Regions from separate parts of the Janibacter alkaliphilus genome, predicted to be linked through region 2. Evidence: predicted binding sites of a transcription regulator. Region 2 holds the regulator's gene; the other holds the start of a gene.
What was found. Region 2 encodes LexA, which represses DNA repair genes until DNA is damaged. Its sites were predicted from a motif close to TCGAACANNTGTTCGA; they were not measured.
Positions count from the first base shown of each region.

Region 1: BJY28_RS07945 (HNH endonuclease signature motif containing protein) is a predicted target of LexA. The motif match lies at 2,470-2,485, and genes of this name have one in related genera.

Region 1 is NZ_JACBZX010000001.1:1,635,685-1,639,956, forward strand. It holds gene BJY28_RS16845 (DUF4870 domain-containing protein) at 1-341, opposite strand, end outside; gene BJY28_RS07945 (HNH endonuclease signature motif containing protein) at 862-2,325, opposite strand; gene BJY28_RS07950 (NADH-quinone oxidoreductase subunit A) at 2,563-2,919, shown strand; gene BJY28_RS07955 (class I SAM-dependent methyltransferase) at 2,919-3,614, shown strand; gene BJY28_RS07960 (NADH-quinone oxidoreductase subunit B) at 3,679-4,269, shown strand; gene BJY28_RS16615 (NADH-quinone oxidoreductase subunit C) at 4,262-4,272, shown strand, end outside.
Region 2 is NZ_JACBZX010000001.1:2,249,430-2,253,701, forward strand. It holds gene BJY28_RS10840 (NAD-dependent protein deacetylase) at 1-853, shown strand, start outside; gene BJY28_RS10845 (glutaredoxin family protein) at 913-1,344, opposite strand; gene lexA (transcriptional repressor LexA) at 1,411-2,148, opposite strand; gene BJY28_RS10855 (M24 family metallopeptidase) at 2,337-3,545, shown strand; gene BJY28_RS10860 (LysM peptidoglycan-binding domain-containing protein) at 3,781-4,203, shown strand.

The sequences.
Region 1 (4,272 bases), 610 kb from region 2:
ACGAAGGTGGGCGTCAGCGGCGGGTTCCACCACTGGCCCTGGTTCGCCTTCATCGCGCCGATGACGTGGACCACGACGGCGAAGACGAGCGCGGCCGGGTAGGTGATGAACCCGATGAGCACGAACATCAGGGGCACCGAGAGCAGCAGGACGATGCCCGTGATGATCTGCACGTTGAGGCTGTTGGCCGCGTGCGCCCGGACGAAGGGCCCCCGGTCCTTGTAGACGAGGAAGATCACCAGGCTGACGACGAAGCCGGCGGTGCCGGCGCTCAGCGGGAGCAGGATCGCCGGGGCCAGGTGGGCGATCATCCCGAGGTTGCGCTCCTCCTCGGGCGTCACCGACGCTGCTGCAGGGTCGGCGGCGGGTAGCCGCCGGCGGTCGGCTGGTAACCGGGCGGCGGCACGCCCGGCCCGGCGCCGGTGACGGGTTGCTGAGGCCCGGGCTGCGGGCCGCTCGGGCCCCCGGCGCTGGACGGCTGCTGAGGCCCGGGCTGCGGGCCGGCGGACCCTGCCGCGGGGCCTCCGGGCTGGTCGCCTGGCTGCGGCGTTCCCGGCTGCTGGGCGCTCATCTGGGGCGGCGGCACCGGAGTCGTCGGCTCGGCGGAACCGGGCGTCTCGCCGGGGCGAGGGGGAGGCTGCTGGTCGGTCATGTCGAGTACCCCTTCCAGTGGTGAACGACGCATCCATCGTCCCGCGTCCGGTGCGCGATGGCGATAGGGCTCACGCCCGGCCGGAGGTAGGGCCGGCCCCCGGTGATGCGACAGACGGTGCACTCGCATCTCGATGTGGCGTCACCAGAGCGAACGCTGAGATTGCGGCGTGATTTCTGGTCGCGCGGCCCTCGATGGGCCCACGGCCATCACCCGGGCGGAGCTGCCGGTCGCTCTGGTTCGTCACCGAAGGTGATGCTGGCGCGCCCGTCGGGGTGGCGATGCACGCGGTGCCGCATGTCGGTGCGGTCGATCCAGCGGTGGTGGGTGCCGCAGAGCGGGACGGCGTTGTCCAGGTCGGTCCGCCCGTCGGCGTGCCAGGGCTGGAGGTGGTGGATCTCGGACCAGGCGAACGGGCGCTCGCAGCCGTCGGCCGCGCAGGTGCGGTAACGGGTGGCGAGCGCGGCACGCTGGGCGGGTGAGAAGAGCCGTCGTTGGCGGCCCAGGTCGAGCGGGAGGCTGTCGCCGTCGAGGACTGTGGGGATGATCCCGGCCTCGCAGGCGGTGCGGCGGGCCTGGCCGGCGCTGACCGGGTGGTCGGTGTCGGTGGTCGCGGCGCCGGTGCGCTCGCCGGTGAGTGTGGCCAGGTCGAGCGTGACCAGGACGGTGGCGGTGGCCTTGTCGTGCAGGTGGTCGGTGGGCAGGTGGCCGAGCAGCTCGGTGAGGGCGAGGCCGCGGCGGTGCTGCCAGTCGAGCTGGCGCTGCTTCCAGCCCACGTCGCCCGGGCCCTCGTCGCAGGACATGCCGGGGGTGCTGCCGGCGCTGCCGGTGCGGCGCCTCGGCGCGGTCATCGCGTCGATGACCGTGCGCAGCTGGGCACCGGCGAGGGCGGGGACCGTGAAGTGGCCGGTCATGGTGCCGTCGTGGTTGTCCTTGATCCAGAGCTCGGCGCGGTCGTGCGCCGCGTCCTCCTCACGCGTCAGGACCGCATCCTCGTGGGCGTCGACCGCGGCGCGGTCGCCCTCGACGTGCTGCAGCACCCGGCGGGCCACGTGCCGCAGGCGGGCCGGGGTGACGGTCCGCGCGGCTCTCAGCAGCTCGCTCTCGCAGGTGGCTCGCCCGGTGGCGTCGACGCTGGCCGGCAGGTCGTCCAGCGCGCGGGTGATGACCCGGGCGTGCGCGACGGAGATGTCCCCGGCGTCCAGGGCCTGGCCGGTCAGCGTCCGCCCCGGCGTCTCGGGCTCGTCGGTGGTTCCCGCATCGAGCTCGGCGGCCTCTGCCGGCGTCGTGCCGGCCGTGTCGTCGGTCGGCGGTCCGCCCTGGCCGAGCGCTGCCGCGAGGCTCGCGTCGCTCGCCGCCGGCCGACGGTCGCGATGGGTGTGCCGGGACGTCCACGACCCGGCATCGGTGAAACCGCCGCGCTCGGGCACCCCGGCCCGGTCGGCGGCGTCGACCAGCCGCAGGCGCAGCGCGTCGGTGCGCCGACCCAGCCGCTCCACCCGGGTGAGCAGGGCCCTCGCTCTCGCCCCGCTCCACCCTTCGCCCGAGGGGATGCCGGATCCCGGGTGGGGGAGGGACGACCCGCCGGAGGCCAGGCGTGGGTCGTTCATCGCATCCATGGCCGCGCCGAGGGCCGTGTCGCACGCTGCCAGCGCGGCCTCCAGCTGCTCCATCGGATCGGGTGTTGGCGGAGAGATCCGAGGTCCAGGTCGGGACGCCTCGGTCGGCGGCGTTGCACCCGGCGGCGCCGCACCCGTACCTCCCGGGCGGAGCCCGGTCAGCGGAGGGGTGGCGGTCGCTGTCATGGACATACTTTATCGAACATGTGTTCGACAGGCAAGAGGTTGTGCCGGATCTGTGGGCGCACCCGAGCCGTGGTCGCCGGGGCCGTCCGCGGCTAGGTTGGGCCCGTGAGCGGATACGTCGTCCTCGCGGGCGTGCTGGTCGCGAGCCTGCTCGTCGTGCTCGGCGGCGCGCTGGCTCGCCGTGCGCTGGCGCCGGCCGCGCCGACGCCGGCCAAGCTCACCACCTACGAGTCCGGGGTCGACCCGGTCGGCGACCTCTGGTCGCAGACCCGGGTGCGCTACCTCGCCTACGCCTTCCTCTACGTGATCTTCGCCGTCGACGCGGTCTACCTCTTCCCGTGGGCGCTGGTGCTGCGCACCGACCTGGGCCCGGCGAGCCTCGTCGAGGTGGGGATCTTCGTCGGCATCGTCCTCGTCGGGCTGCTGCACGCGGTGCGCCGCGGTCTGCTGAGATGGACGTGATGAACGACCAGCACAGCGACCACGGTCACGACCACCGTCGGCGCGACCACGACCAGCCGCACGCGCACGACGACGAGCACGTCTACGGCACCGCCTACTTCGACGAGGCCGCCGAGACCTGGGACGACGACCCGGCGAAGGTGGAGCGGGCCGAGGCGATCGCCGACCGGATCGCCGCCGAGGTGCCGCTGAGCCGCGACGACCGCGTCATGGACTACGGGGCCGGCACCGGGCTGCTCGGTCGGGCGCTGGCCGACCGGGTCGGTCCGGTGACCCTGGCCGACGCCTCGGCCGGGATGACCGAGGTCAACCAGCGACGGATCGGTGACCAGCCCGGACAGATCAGCGCGCTGCGCCTGGACCTGGCGACCGATCCGGTGCCGCAGGAGCGCTACGACCTCGTGGTCAGCCTGCAGGCGCTGCACCACGTCACCGACGTGCCGCGGGTGCTCGCCGCGCTGCGCGAGATCTGCGAGGGCTGGGTGGCCATCGCCGACCTCGACGCCGAGGACGGCAGCTTCCACGGCGAGGGCTTCCACGGCCCGCACGGCTTCGGCCGGGACGAGATGGCTGCCGCGCTGCGCGAGGCCGGCTTCGGCGACGTCCGGGTGGTCGACGGGACGACGATGACGAAGGAGGTCGACGGCGAGGACCGCGAGTTCGGCCTCTTCCTCGCGCTCGGCCGCGCCGGCTGACCGCTCACCGGCGCTCGCCCGCACCGGCCCACCCTGGTCGGTCCCCCTCGCTAGGGTGACCCGCGTGACGACGGACCTGCCCATGCCCCGAGTCGGGCCGGTCGCCGCGCACGCCCCGAAGCCGATGAAGGTCGTGCTCAGCTGGGGCCGCCGCTACAGCCTCTGGGTCTTCAACTTCGGGCTGGCCTGCTGCGCCATCGAGTTCATCTCCGCCTCGATGGCCAGGCACGACTTCATCCGCCTCGGCGTCATCCCCTTCGCCTCCGGCCCGCGGCAGGCCGACCTCATGGTGGTCAGCGGCACCGTCACCGACAAGATGGCCCCCGCCGTCCGCCGCCTCTACGACCAGATGCCCGAGCCGAAGTACGTCATCTCCTTCGGCGCCTGCTCCAACTCCGGCGGCCCCTACTGGGACTCCTACTCCGTGACGAAGGGGGTCGACCAGCTCATCCCGGTCGACGTCTACGTCCCCGGCTGCCCGCCCCGGCCCGAGGCCCTGCTGCACGGCATCCTCACCCTGCAGCAGCGGATCGCCGACGAGGACACCCAGAGCGACCGTCGCCGCTTCGCCGGGCACCGGGCGGCCGGTGCCGGCGAGGTGCAGCGCGACCTGGTCCGCCCGCCGACCTCCCAGGACGGGGACCGCCGTGGCTGAGCG
Region 2 (4,272 bases):
GACCGCCGCCGACGCCGTGCCGGATGCTGCGCTCGCCGACCAGCTCGACGCCGCGGCGGCGGTGCTGGCCGAGCGCCCCGCGCTGGTGCTCACCGGGGCGGGGATGAGCACCGACTCCGGGATCCCGGACTACCGCGGCCCGGACGGAACCCGCCGGGTGACGCCGATGCACCTGTCCGAGTTCGTCGCCAGCAGCCAGGCGCGGCAGCGCTACTGGGCGCGCAGCTACGTCGGCTGGCAGCGCTTCTCCGCGGCCCGGCCCAACGACGGGCACCGTCAGGTCACCGCGCTGCAGCGGCTCGGCGCGATCGGCTCGCTGATCACCCAGAACGTCGACGGCCTGCACCAGGCCGCCGGCACCACCGACGTCATCGACCTGCACGGCCGCCTGTCCCGGGTGGTGTGCATGAGCTGCGGCGACCTCAGCGCCCGCACGGACCTGGACGCCCGGATGCGGGCGCTCAACCCCGGCTACGAGGTGGACAGCGACGAGATCCGGCCGGACGGCGACATCCGCCTCGACGAGGTCGACGTCGAGCGCTTCGTGCCGCCGACCTGCCTGGTCTGCGGGTCGGACATGCTGCGCCCGGACGTCGTCTTCTTCGGCGGGGCGGTCCCCAAGCCGCTGGTGCAGGAGTGCTTCGCGCTCACCGACGCCGCACCGGCGCTGCTCGTGCTCGGGTCCTCGCTGCAGGTGATGTCCGGGCTGCGCTTCGTCCGCCGCGCCGCGGCCCGGGGGATCCCGGTGGTGATCCTCACCCGGGGGCCGACCCGCGGGGACGAGCTGGCCACGCTGCGGATCGACACGGAGCTGGCGCCGGCCCTGGCCGGGCTCGTCGAGCGCCTCGGCTGAGCCTGGTTACGGCCGGCTGATCCGGGCCGAGATCTCACCGACCGCGCGGGTCGGACCGCTCAGCGGGCGGGAGCACCGACCGCCGCGCGGACGATCTCGGGGTCCGGGTTGGTGTGCACCTGCCCGTCGATGACCACGGTCGGCACGACCTCGTCGCCGTCGTTGACCGAGCGGACGTAGGCGGCCGCGTCCGCGTCCGCCCAGATGCTCACCCAGGTGGCCTGCGAGCGGTACTTCCCCAGCGCCCCGCGCAGACGCAGGCAGTAGACGCACCCGGGCCGCCAGTAGACGACCACCCGGTGCGCCGCCGGGTCCGCGGTCACCGCCGCGTGCTTCGGGCCGAGCATGCCGTTGAGCGGGGAGACCCACCAGGCGAGCGCCAGACCGGCCAGGGCGAGCATGATGAAGCCGGGCTGGCCGTCGGCCACCGACCGGCCCACCAGCAGGCCGGTGCCGACGAGGATCGCCACCGGCGGGAGCCAACGCGTCATGACGGACAGCCTGCCAGGTCGCTCGAAGTCACTCAGACAGCAGGCCGCGTCACTCGGACAGGCCGCTCAGACCCGCCGCAGCACCGCCGTGACCTTGCCGAGGATGGTGGCGTGGTCGCCGTCGATCGGGTCGAAGGCGGGGTTGTGCGGCAGCAACCAGACGTGGCCGTCGGTGCGCTTGAAGGTCTTGACCGTCGCCTCGTTGTCGAGCATGGCGGCGACGATGTCGCCGTTGTCCGCCTGCGGCTGCTGGCGCACGACCACCCAGTCGCCGTCGCAGATCGCGGCGTCGACCATCGAGTCACCGACGACCTTGAGCAGGAAGAGCGAGCCCTCGCCGACGATCTGCTTCGGCAGCGGGAAGACGTCCTCGACGCTCTCCTCGGCCATGATCGGCACGCCGGCGGCGATCTGGCCGAGCACCGGCACGTAGCTGGCGTCCGGCCGGGCGTCGCCCTGGCCGGTCGGGTCGTGGTCATCGTCGTCCAGCGCAGCGCCGCCCCGAGGGCCGGCGATGTCGGCGGGCGGGGGAGCCGGGGCGCCGGCGTCGGGGTCGATGACCTCGATCGCGCGCGGCCGGTTCGGGTCGCGGCGCAGGTACCCCTTGCGCTCCAGCGAGGCCAGCTGGTGGGCCACCGAGCTGGGGGAGGTCAGGCCAACCGCCGTGCCGATCTCGCGCAGGCTCGGCGGGTACCCCTTCGCCGCGACCGCGCTGCGGATCACCTCCAGCACGCGCCGCTGGCGCACGGTAAGACCGTCACCGGTGTCCCGCTCCGGGAGGCGGTGGATGTTGTCGTCGCTCATCTCGACCCTTTCGCTGGTGGCTGCGCTCAAGCCTAGGCACCTCGAACACACATATCAAACATCTGTTCGAGCGTGTCGGGGCGTCTGACGCGGTCTCCGGGCCCCCGTGGCACGACGGTGCAGCGCTGGCAGACTCGGGCCCGACGCCGCCGACGCCCGGCGGCCCGGACCGTCCGAGGAGGCCGCCGATGAGCGCCACGCCCGAGACCACGCCCGAGTCCGACACCGGGATCCCGCGCAGCGAGTACGACCAGCGGCTGGCCCGGGTGCGGGCCAGGATGGCCGACCAGGGGCTGTCCGCGCTGCTGGTCACCGATCCGGCGAACCTCTACTACCTCACCGGCTACGACGCCTGGTCCTTCTACACCCCGCAGGTGCTCGTCGTCCCGGCCGAGGACGACATCGTCCTCTACGCGCGGCACATCGACGCCCAGGGCGCCCACCGCACCGCCTGGCTGCCGCTGGAGCAGATCGTCGGCTACCCGGAGAACCACATCCACCGGCCGCACTTCCACCCCTTCGACTGGGTCGCCTTCGACATGCGCCGGCGCGGCCTCGTCGGGCGGATCCACGGCGTGGTCGGGCTGGAGATGGACTCCCACTTCTTCTCGCCCAAGGCCTACCGGGCGCTGGTCGCGGCCATCCCGGAGTGGCGCTTCGTCGACTGCTTCGAGCTGGTGAACTGGGTGCGCGCGGTCAAGTCCGACCGGGAGATCCAGCTGATGCGCACCGCCGCCCGGGTGACGACGAAGGCGATGGAGGCCGCCCTGGGGAGCATCGGGGAGGGCGTCCCGCAGAACGTCGTGGCGGGCGAGATCATGCGTGCCCAGGCCCTCGGCGACGGCGACGCCTGGGGCGACTACCCCTCGATCGTGCCGCTGCTGCCGACCGGCGAGGCGGCCGACACCCCGCACCTGACCTGGACCGACCGCCGCTTCCGGGCCGGCGACGGTGTGCTGCTGGAGCTGGCCGGGGCGCACCGTCGCTACCACGTGCCGCTCACCCGGACCGTCGTGCTCGGCGAGCCCGCCCCTGAGGTGGTGGCGCTGGAGCAGGCCGTCGCCGACGGGCTGCAGCGGCTGCTGGACACCGCCCGCGCCGGGGTGCCGGCCTCGCGGCTGGCCGAGGCGTGGACCTTCGCCCTGGCCGAGCACGGCCTGACCAAGCCCTCGCGGCTGGGCTACTCCATCGGCATCGGCTACCCGCCGGACTGGGGGGAGCGGACGATGAGCATCCGCAGCGAGGAGTCCACGGTGCTCGAGCCGAACATGACCTTCCACGTCATCTGCAGCATGTGGATCTCCGGCGCTGGCTACGGCGTCTCTGAGTCGGTGCGGATCACCGAGACCGGCGTGGAGACCTTCACCAGCCTGCCGCGGGGGCTCATCCGGGTCTGAGGGCTCATCCTGCGGTCGCAGCTGCCCTGCGTCTGCGCAGGTCAGAGGGCTGTCGGTGGTCGATGGTCGACTTCAGGGCATGGACGCACCACGATCTCGGACCGGTCACGATCCGCACGTCTGTTCGACGTCGCGGTTGATCGGGTCGAACGTGCGTGCTACAACTCGTACACCTGTTCGCTCGAACGTCCGTTCGATGTCGGACGGTGCCGGACCACGCCACCTGGAGGAAGCCATGACCGCGACCGCGCTCAGCGCCAGCAGCCACAGCCTCGCCACCGCTCGCCCCGTGCCTGCCGGGCACCCCGCCGACCGGGCGGGGGTGCGGCGGCGCCACCTCGTCTCGCTGCCCACTGGGGAGCAGGTCACGCCCGCCGCGGCACCGACCGTGCGGGTGACCCGGCGCGGTCGCCTCGTCTTGACGTCGGCGGTGCTCGGCGTCGCCCTGGCCACCGGCGCCGTCGCCGCCTGGCCGGCCGGCGCGACCGCGACCCCGGAGGTCGTCACGGTGACGGAGGGGCAGACCCTCGGCGAGATCGCCCGCGCCGAGCTGCCGGACCTGCCGATGGCCGAGGCGGTCTCTGCCCTCGTCGTGGCTAACGACCTCGGCAGCGCCCACGTGCACGCCGGCCAGGAGCTCGTGATCCCGGCGGCCTGAGCCCGCGGCGCCGCCCTCGACCCGCGGCGCCGCGTCAGGTGCCCGGGTCCAGGCTGCCCGTGCGCCGCA